Regions from separate parts of the Rhodococcus artemisiae genome, predicted to be linked through region 1. Evidence: predicted binding sites of a transcription regulator. Region 1 holds the regulator's gene; the other holds the start of a gene.
The links. Region 1 encodes LexA, which represses DNA repair genes until DNA is damaged. Its sites were predicted from a motif close to CGAACANNTGTTCG; they were not measured.
Positions count from the first base shown of each region.

Region 2: Q7514_RS07755 (error-prone DNA polymerase) is a predicted target of LexA. The motif match lies at 1,792-1,805, and genes of this name have one in related genera.

Region 1 is NZ_JAUTXY010000001.1:469,742-474,164, forward strand. Features, by position in the region: gene hrpA (ATP-dependent RNA helicase HrpA) at 1-95, shown strand, start outside; gene nrdR (transcriptional regulator NrdR) at 122-598, opposite strand; gene Q7514_RS02325 (hypothetical protein) at 789-1,154, opposite strand; gene lexA (transcriptional repressor LexA) at 1,342-2,052, shown strand; gene Q7514_RS02335 (acyl-CoA dehydrogenase family protein) at 2,179-3,321, opposite strand; gene Q7514_RS02340 (uracil-xanthine permease family protein) at 3,428-4,423, opposite strand, start outside.
Region 2 is NZ_JAUTXY010000003.1:38,260-42,682, reverse strand. Features, by position in the region: gene Q7514_RS07755 (error-prone DNA polymerase) at 1-1,759, opposite strand, end outside; gene Q7514_RS07750 (DUF6191 domain-containing protein) at 1,948-2,286, shown strand; gene Q7514_RS07745 (D-isomer specific 2-hydroxyacid dehydrogenase family protein) at 2,312-3,220, opposite strand; gene Q7514_RS07740 (HNH endonuclease signature motif containing protein) at 3,330-4,423, shown strand, end outside.

The sequences.
Region 1 (4,423 bases):
AGGAACTTCGCGTGAGCCTGTTCGCCCAGGGAATGGGCACGCGGGGTCCGGTGTCGGAGAAACGGGTACTCAAGGCCATCGATTCGATCCGCTGACGAGGCAGACCCCGAGTCCGGCCAGGTCAGTCCATGTCGGCGGCGACATCGCGGGTGCGTTGGTGTTCGCGCAACTCGGTGATCTCGCGTTCGAAATCCTCGGCGGAGCTGAACGACCGGTATACCGAGGCGAATCGGAGGTAGGCGACCTCGTCGAGGTCGCGCAGCGGTCCGAGTATCGCAAGCCCCACCTCGTGGCTGGGAACCTCCGGTGCCCCCTTGGCGCGCACAGCGTCTTCGACCTGTTGCGCAAGCTTGTTCAGGGCGTCGTTGTCGACATCACGTCCTTGGCAGGCGCGCGCGACGCCGCGCACGACCTTCTCTCTGCTGAAGGGCTCGGTCACGCCGCTGCGCTTGACAACGGACAGCACGGCGGCCTCGACCGTGGTGAATCGGCGACCGCACTCCGGGCAGGCCCGACGGCGGCGAATCGCGGCGCCCTCGTCGGCTTCGCGCGAATCGACGACCCTCGAGTCGGGGTGCCGGCAATACGGGCAGTACATGTCGATTCCTTCGTCGCTGCCGTGATGGCCGCGACGTCGCCGACGAAACGATGCCGTGTTCGTAGGATCGATCTCGCCCGGGGGCAGGGTCGTCCCGACGCGACCACACGGGGTGGTGTGACTGACAGATTCAGACAATACCCGCACGTGTGGTGTGCTCTTCGAGTCCGGGTGGGTCTTCACCGCACCGTCATCTACCACCGGTGACCGCTTCCCCTGCCCCAGCGGGCGACGCTGCGTCGGTCACGACCGGTATCGAGTGAGCGGCTTCCGCTACGACCTGGCTCGTACGGATATGCGCGATGCACAGGATCGCCGTGACCGCGACGGCCGTGAACACCACCGTGGCGAGCACCTGCCACAGCGCGTGCCCGTGGCCGGCGCGGACAGCGGGCGGGTGAGCGCAGGACGTCCCCGCGTACCGCACCGGGTATCGATGGTCGCCTCCCGCCCACAGTGGTGATGCAGCCGGCGCGATCTCGATCGTGCCGATCGGCGCGGTGGTCCGGAATTCCGTCAACAGTGCTGTGCCCATCGGATCCTCCGTGGCAGTCATGGGTCGATAGGTTCGCCCACACATTCGAACGAATACCTGTTCGAAGTTTCTATCACGCGGAGGTGATCCGCGTCGCTGGTTTGTTCGAAACAATCTCGAACAGATGTTTGATATACCGCACGGATCCGGTTAGATTCGAGAGATCACACGCAACACATCAGAAACTCGACGCACGGAGGTCACGACCATGACGGACGCCAGCTCCGCGACCAGCCGGCCGAAGAAGTCGTCCGGCACCGACGGCACGGCGCTCACCGAGCGTCAACGCCGCGTCCTCGAGGTAATTCGCACATCGGTCGCCGAAAGGGGATACCCGCCGAGCATCCGAGAGATCGGAGACGCGGTCGGCCTCAACAGCACGTCCTCGGTCGCACACCAGCTACGCACGCTCGAGCGCAAGGGTCTGCTGCGCCGCGACCCCAATCGCCCCCGCGCGGTGGACGTACGAGGATTCGACGATCCGCAGGTAGCCTCCGACGTCGTCGGCGAGGTGATCCCGGCGGTCCCCTCCGACGACATCCCGTCGGCCGCACTCGTTCCCGTGGTCGGACGGATCGCAGCGGGCGGCCCGATCCTCGCGGAGGAGGCCATCGAGAACGTCTTCCCGCTGCCCCGCGAGGTCGTGGGCCAGGGGTCGTTGTTCCTACTGAAGGTTGTCGGTGAATCGATGATCAACGCGGCGATCTGCGACGGCGACTGGGTCGTGGTTCGCCAGCAGAATGTAGCCGAGAGCGGCGACATCGTCGCAGCCATGCTCGACGGCGAGGCCACGGTCAAGACGTTCAAGCGGGTGAAGAACGATGTCTGGCTGATGCCGCACAACCCGATGTTCGAACCGATCCCCGGTAACGACGCCGTCATTCTCGGCAAAGTGGTCACGGTCATCCGCAAGCTCTGACCCGCGCATTCGGCCGCACACCAGGGGCGGTTCCTACCCATTCCGACACGCCGAGGCCGGTGTGGGTCCATCTCGGTGGACCCACACCGGCCTCGCGCTGTGCATCTGCGATCAACCGCGCGTCGATCAGATGTCCAGACCGCGGCCGATGACCTCCTTCATGATCTCGTTGGTACCGCCGTAGATCTTCTGGACCCGAGAATCGAGGTACGCCTTGGCAATCGGGTACTCACGCATGTATCCGTAGCCGCCGTGCAATTGGAGGCAGCGGTCGATGAGCTCGACCTGCTTGTCCGTGGTCCAGTACTTGGCCATCGCTGCTTCCTGCACAGTGAGGGCACCGGCATTGAGCAGCTCGACGCACTTGTCCACGAACACTCGAGCAAGCAGAGCTTCCGTCGACAGCTCGGCGAGCTCGAATCGGCTGTTCTGGAACCGTCCGATCGGCTTACCGAATGCCTTCCGATCGCGGCAGTACTGGATTGTATCCTCGAGAACCTGCTCCATCGCTGCGGCCGCGACCACAGCGATCGAGAGCCTCTCCTGCGGAAGATTCTGCATCAGGTAGATGAACCCCAGGCCCTCTTCGCCGAGCATATTGGCGGCGGGGACACGCACCTCGTCGAAGCTCAGCTCGGCGGTATCCTGCGCATCGAGACCGATCTTGTCGAGGTTGCGGCCACGCTCGAAGCCGGGCATACCGCGTTCGACGACGAGTAGGGAGAATCCCTGTGCCCCCTTCTCCGGGTCGGTGCAGGCAACCACGATCACCAGGTCGGCGTTGATCCCGTTGGTGATGAACGTCTTGGATCCACTCAGGACCCAATCGTCACCGTCGCGAACCGCGCGGGTCTTGATGCCTTGGAGATCGCTGCCGGTACCGGGCTCGGTCATCGCGATCGCCGTGATGATCTCGCCCGAGCAGAATCCGGGGAGCCACCGCTTCTTCTGCTCCTGGTTCGCGAGATTCAGCAGGTACGGTGCCACGACGTCGTTGTGCAACATGAAACCGACCCCGCTGTATCCACCGCGGGTGGTCTCCTCCGTCAGGACGACGTTGTAGCGGAAATCGTCGACGCCGCCGCCACCGAACTCTTCGGGCACCGCCATTCCCAGGAAGCCTTGGGCGCCCGCCTTCTTCCACACCTCACGATCGACGATCTTGTCCTTCTCCCACTGCTCGTGGAAGGGTGCCACCTCCTGTTCGAGGAACTTCCGGTACGACTCACGGAACAGGTCGTGTTCGGGCTCGAAAAGGGTGCGTTCCATCTGCGCTCCTGTCAGTGACGACGTGGACATACCCACGGTATGCACGCGGCCTGACCGTGACGCTGACAGGAGCGAGCGGATTTTGTGACCGCGACAACCTCGATCGTCAGCGGCGCAGATCAGCCAATCGACGAAGGATCGGGTATGCCACGAGGATTCCCATCGAACCCCATGCGATCCCGCCGAGCTCGACCGATCCGATAGAGAGCGTCAGGTCGCCGATACCTGCAACAAGTGCAGCCGCCACGACCGTGAGATTCACCGGGTCGGTGAAGTCGATCTTCGCATCCATCCAGATCCGCACGCCCAGAAGTCCGATCAACCCGTACAGGACGAGCGTGGCACCGCCCAGAACGCCGTCGGGCACTGTGAACACGAGTGCCCCGAATTTCGGGGAGAACGCCAGAATCACCGCGGTCACTGCAGCCACCCAGTACGCGGCCGTCGAATACACCCGGGTCGCGGCCATCACACCGATGTTCTCGGCGTACGTGGTGGTTCCCGATCCTCCGCCTGCTCCCGCGAGCGTGGTGGCCAGACCGTCGGCGAGCAGTGCGTCGCCTGCGACATCGTCGAGATTGCGGCCCGTCATTGCGGCAACAGCCTTGACGTGACCTACGTTCTCCGCGACCAGGACGATGACCACCGGCAAGGCGAGCAGCACAACCGACAACTCGAAGGTCGGTGCGCGCAATTCGGGCAGGCCGAACCAGGCTGCCGCCTTCAGTGCATCGACTCGGTCGGGCGCAAGGCCTCCGGTGACCCATGCGAAGATCCATCCGATGACCACGCCGACGAGGATGCCCAGCCGGCCGAGAAGGCCGCGGCCGAGCACCGTCACCACGAGGATCGATACGAGCGTCACCGTACCGATCAACGGTTGGGCTTCGAACGATCCGGCAGCGGTCGGTGCGAGGTTGAGACCGATCAGTGCGACCACGGCGCCGGTCACGACAGGGGGCATCACGGCGTCGATCACCCGCGAGCCGAGCGCCTTGACGATCAGGCCGACGACGGCGAGCACGACGCCGGCCGCCACGATACCGCCGAGCTGCGCGGCCGGACCGCTCCCCGCCGATGCCGTCAGGGGTGCGATGAACGC
Region 2 (4,423 bases), on a different contig from region 1:
GGCCGAGCAGATCGAATTTGACGAGTCCGACGGCGGCGCAGTCGTCCTTGTCCCATTGCAGGACGGTGCGACCGGCCATCCGTGCCCATTCGATGGGGACGACATCGGCGACGGGACGGTCGCAGATCACCATCCCTCCCGAGTGAATTCCGAGATGTCGCGGCAGGCCCTCGATCTGAGCTGCGAGCCGGAGCACCGGTTCCGGGATATCGGTAGTGGTCGCGGTATCGGATCCGGGGCCCACCCCGCCCCAGCGGCTGACCTGCTTGCTCCACGCGTCCTGCTGCCCCTGCGCATAACCGAGTGCGCGCGCCATGTCGCGCACCGCGGACTTACCGCGGTAGGTGATGACATTGGCCACCTGCGCAGCGTGGGTGCGTCCGTATTTCCCGTAGACGTGCTGGATGGCCTCTTCACGGCGGTCGGATTCGATGTCGAGATCGATATCCGGTGGCCCGTCACGCTCCGGCGACAGGAACCTCTCGAACAACAGACCGTTGCCGACGGGATCGACGTTGGTAATGCCGATCGCATAGCACACAGCGGAATTGGCCGCGGATCCTCTTCCTTGACAAAGGATGTCGTTGTTCTTGCAGAACTGCACAATGTCGTGGACGACGAGGAAGTATCCGGGGAAGCCCAGCTGTCCGATGATGGCGAGTTCGTGTTCGATCTGCCGGTAGGCCTCCCGACAGTGCTCCGGTGGTCCGTATCGGCGCAGCGCCCCGTCGTAGGTGAGTTCACTGAGCCACGTCTGCTCGGTGTGTCCGTCGGGTACGTCGAACGGCGGCAGTTTCGGTGCGATGAGGCGAAGGTCGAAGGCGCATTCGCGGCCGAGGTCCGCGGCGGCCTGCACGACGCCGGGAAACGCCTCGGACAGGCGTGCCATCTCCGCACCCGATCGCAGGTGGCCGCCACCGACCGGAGGCAGTCTGCCTGCGGCGGCGTCGAGACTCTGCCGGTCGGAGATTGCAGCCATGGCCATCGCGAGCCGTCGCCGGTTCGGGGCGGCGAAATGCGCAGCCGTGCTCGCCACGCACGAGAGTCCGTATCGCCCGGCGAGTTCCGCGAGAACGGTGTTGCGTTCGTGGTCGTCGGGTAGGCCGTGCCAGGTGAGTTCGACGGTGACGCGCTCGGTTCCGAATCGGTCGACGAGATCGCGCAGTGCGCGGTCGGCGCCGTCGGGCCCGTCCGCGTCGAGGGCCTGACGTACATGTCCCCTGCGGCATCCGGTGAGGATCTGCCAGTGCCCCCCGGCAGCAGCGGTGAGGGCGTCGTAATCGTAGCGGGGTTTGTTCTTCTCGCCTCCGGCCAGGTGCGCGGCGGCGATCTGTCGCGACAGGCGGCGATAGCCTTCCCCACCGCGGGCGAGGACGAGCAGGTGCGCGTCGTCGAGGCTCAGTTCGGCTCCGAAGACAGTACGCATGTCGAGTTCACGTGCGGCCTCTGCGAACCGCACCACACCGTAGAGACCGTCGTGGTCGGTGAGTGCGAGTGCGTCGAGTCCGAGCCGGACGGCCTCCTCGACGAGTTCTTCGGGCGTGGAGGCGCCGTCGAGGAAGCTGTAGGCCGAGTGCGAGTGCAGTTCGGCGTACGGCACCACAGGGCCGTGCGGCAACTGCACCTTCCCCTCGTAGTCGGGGCGGGTGCGCGACCAGGCGGGAGCATCGTTGCCGTCACCGGGATGTTCCGGGGCCGGCCGACCGGACAGAACGCGTTCCAATTCCGACCAGGTCGGCGGACCGTTGTCCCATCCCATGTCCACCTCCGACGTCGCACGCTACACACCATCGTACATACGTTCGAAAAACGGGGAGCGGTGCTCTGATGAACGGCAGAAAACCTCATGCCGGTGGCCGATCGGCATCATCTCCCCCGCCGCCACGGGCAACAGCGCACGGCGGGCCTGCTCGACTGATTCGACGCCTCGATCTCACGACGACCCCGATGGGCACACGTATCGTCGACAGCGGACCGCCACCGAAGGAGCGCCTCGTGTACACCGCCGTGGGAATCGTCGCCGTGCTGCTGCTCGTGTTCGCGATCGACCGTCTCGGCCTGTTCGCCGAACGACGCGGCTGGGTCTATTGGCGTAAACGCAACCGCCCCTCCGGCGCGAGCGCGGGAGTGTTCGGTGAGATGCAATCGCTGATGTCGCCGTCGTACCGGCACGTCGTCGAAGAACAACAGCGACAGCAGATCTCCCGGATCGACCATTCCACGGCAGCTCCCCCACTCGATGTAGACCTCGAGAAGGGGACCGCAATCCTGCGCCACAATTCATGATCGTGGCGCAGGATTCGGCACAGGGTCAGTACCCGGCGTTCGGCTCGACCCGAGCGAGCAACTCTTCGCCCGCAATGAATCGGCGCACGTTCTCTCGCAGCGTCGGCGCGAAGTTCGCGGTGAGGTGACTCCGGGTGTTGGCGATGTGCGGGGTGATCACCACATTGTCGAGATCCCACAGCGGGTGGCCATCGGGCAGGGGCTCCGGATCGGTCACATCGAGCACCGCACCGGCGACCTTCCCCGCCCGCATCGCATCGACGAGCGCGTCCGTGTCGACAAGATTGCCGCGAGCGACGTTGACGAGCCATGCGGTGTCCGGCATCGCTTCGAGCACTGCGGCGTCGACAAGACGATCGGTTTCTCCGGTTGCGGGAGCCGCGATCACGAAATGATCGGCCATGGACCACACTTCGGCGGTGCGAGTCGACGGCAACGTGCTCTTCGCTCCGTCGACCGGACGGCCTGAGCGGTTGACGGCCACCACTTCCACACCGAGAGCGTGCAGCCGCGGGATCATGGCCCGGCCGATCCCACCGCATCCGACGATCGCCACGGTCGATCCGTGGAGTGTCCGCACCCGCGGGTCGATCTCGTCCTTCTGCCAGGTCGTTGCGGCCAGTGACGAGTGGAACTGGCGCAGTCCCACGAGCAGACCCGCGACTGCATATTCGGCGACATTGTCGGCATACACACCAGAGGCATTCGCCCAGATGCGCCGGTCGTCGATGAGCCTCGCCCGGAAGAACGGCTCGATACCCGCGTAGGTGAGCTGTACCCAACGGATGTGGTCGGGCAGGTCTTTCGGGAAATCGTCGGGACCGCCGTCCCACACGAGGGCATCCGCGTCGTCGAGTTCGGCGAGTGTCCCCCCGCCCTCGACGATCGCAGTAGCGAGATGGTCGTCGTGCCCGGGTCCGAGATGAATGCGCATGGATCGAGATTAGTGGCTTGCTGACCCACGTGAGCGGCAACCTCGAAAGAAGTCGAATAAATGTTCGGCTTCTCTTGTTATTCGCAATTCTGTTCGATAATATCTGATCATGGGTGGGGAACTCTGGAAACTCAACGACACACAACTCATGGCCGAGACACTCGCCGTCTCCGCCGAGATCCACACCCTCCAGGTACAACGGGTAGACCTGATGATCGCGATGTTCGAACGCGACACCGTCACAGACCGCGGCTACCGCAGCCCCGCACACTGGCTCGCCGCCGCAACCAACCTCGAAATCGGTCAATGCCACCGCATCGAGACACTCGCCCGCCTGCTGCGGCTCGAACCGGAAGTCCGCACAGCCTATTCATCCGGCCTGCTCGACGCGGACAAAGCCCGCCGGATCGCCTACTTCTGCCAGCACTACCCCCGCACCATGAACCCCTGCGACTTCGACAAAGCCCGCACCATCCTCATCGACCACGCCAGCGAGAAGGTCGCCACCAAAACCACCGTCCGAGCCCTGATCCGCCGACTCGAACACCTCTACAGCACCGACGACGGACCACCACCCGGTGAAGACACCACCCGCAACGAACTGTTCGTCTCCACCACTCTGCACGGGCGAGTGGCGATCAAAGGAGAATTCGACGCCGTCACCGGCGCACGCCTGCGGCATCTGCTTTCCCCGCTGGCGGCACCGAGGCCCGAGGTGGGTGGTGTCAAAGACGATCGGCCGGCCTCGCGGCGCAACGCCGACGCCTTCGATCAGCTTCTGCAGTGCGTCGAAGCCGCCGGTCTCGTCCCCGTCGAAGGCGGTGTGAAACCGCATGTGACGGTCACCGCGTCGATCACAGATCTGACCGAGAACACCGCGATCAAAGAACTCTTCGCGAACAGCCCCGAGGAGGGGTACGCGACCGAGTCGTGGGCCGGGCCGCTGTCGCTCGATGCCGCGCGGATGCTCGCGTGTGATTGCCAGGTCACCAGGATCCTGCTCGACGAACACGGCGTGCCGCTGGCGCACGGGCGGACGTACCGGACTGCGACGACGGCGCAACGTCGAGCGTTGACTGTGCGGGACGGCGGATGCGCGTTCCCCTACTGTTCGACACCACCAGCGTGGGCAGACGCGCATCATGTGCGGCATTGGGTCGACGGCGGTGACACCGACCTCGACAACCTCGTGATGTTGTGCGG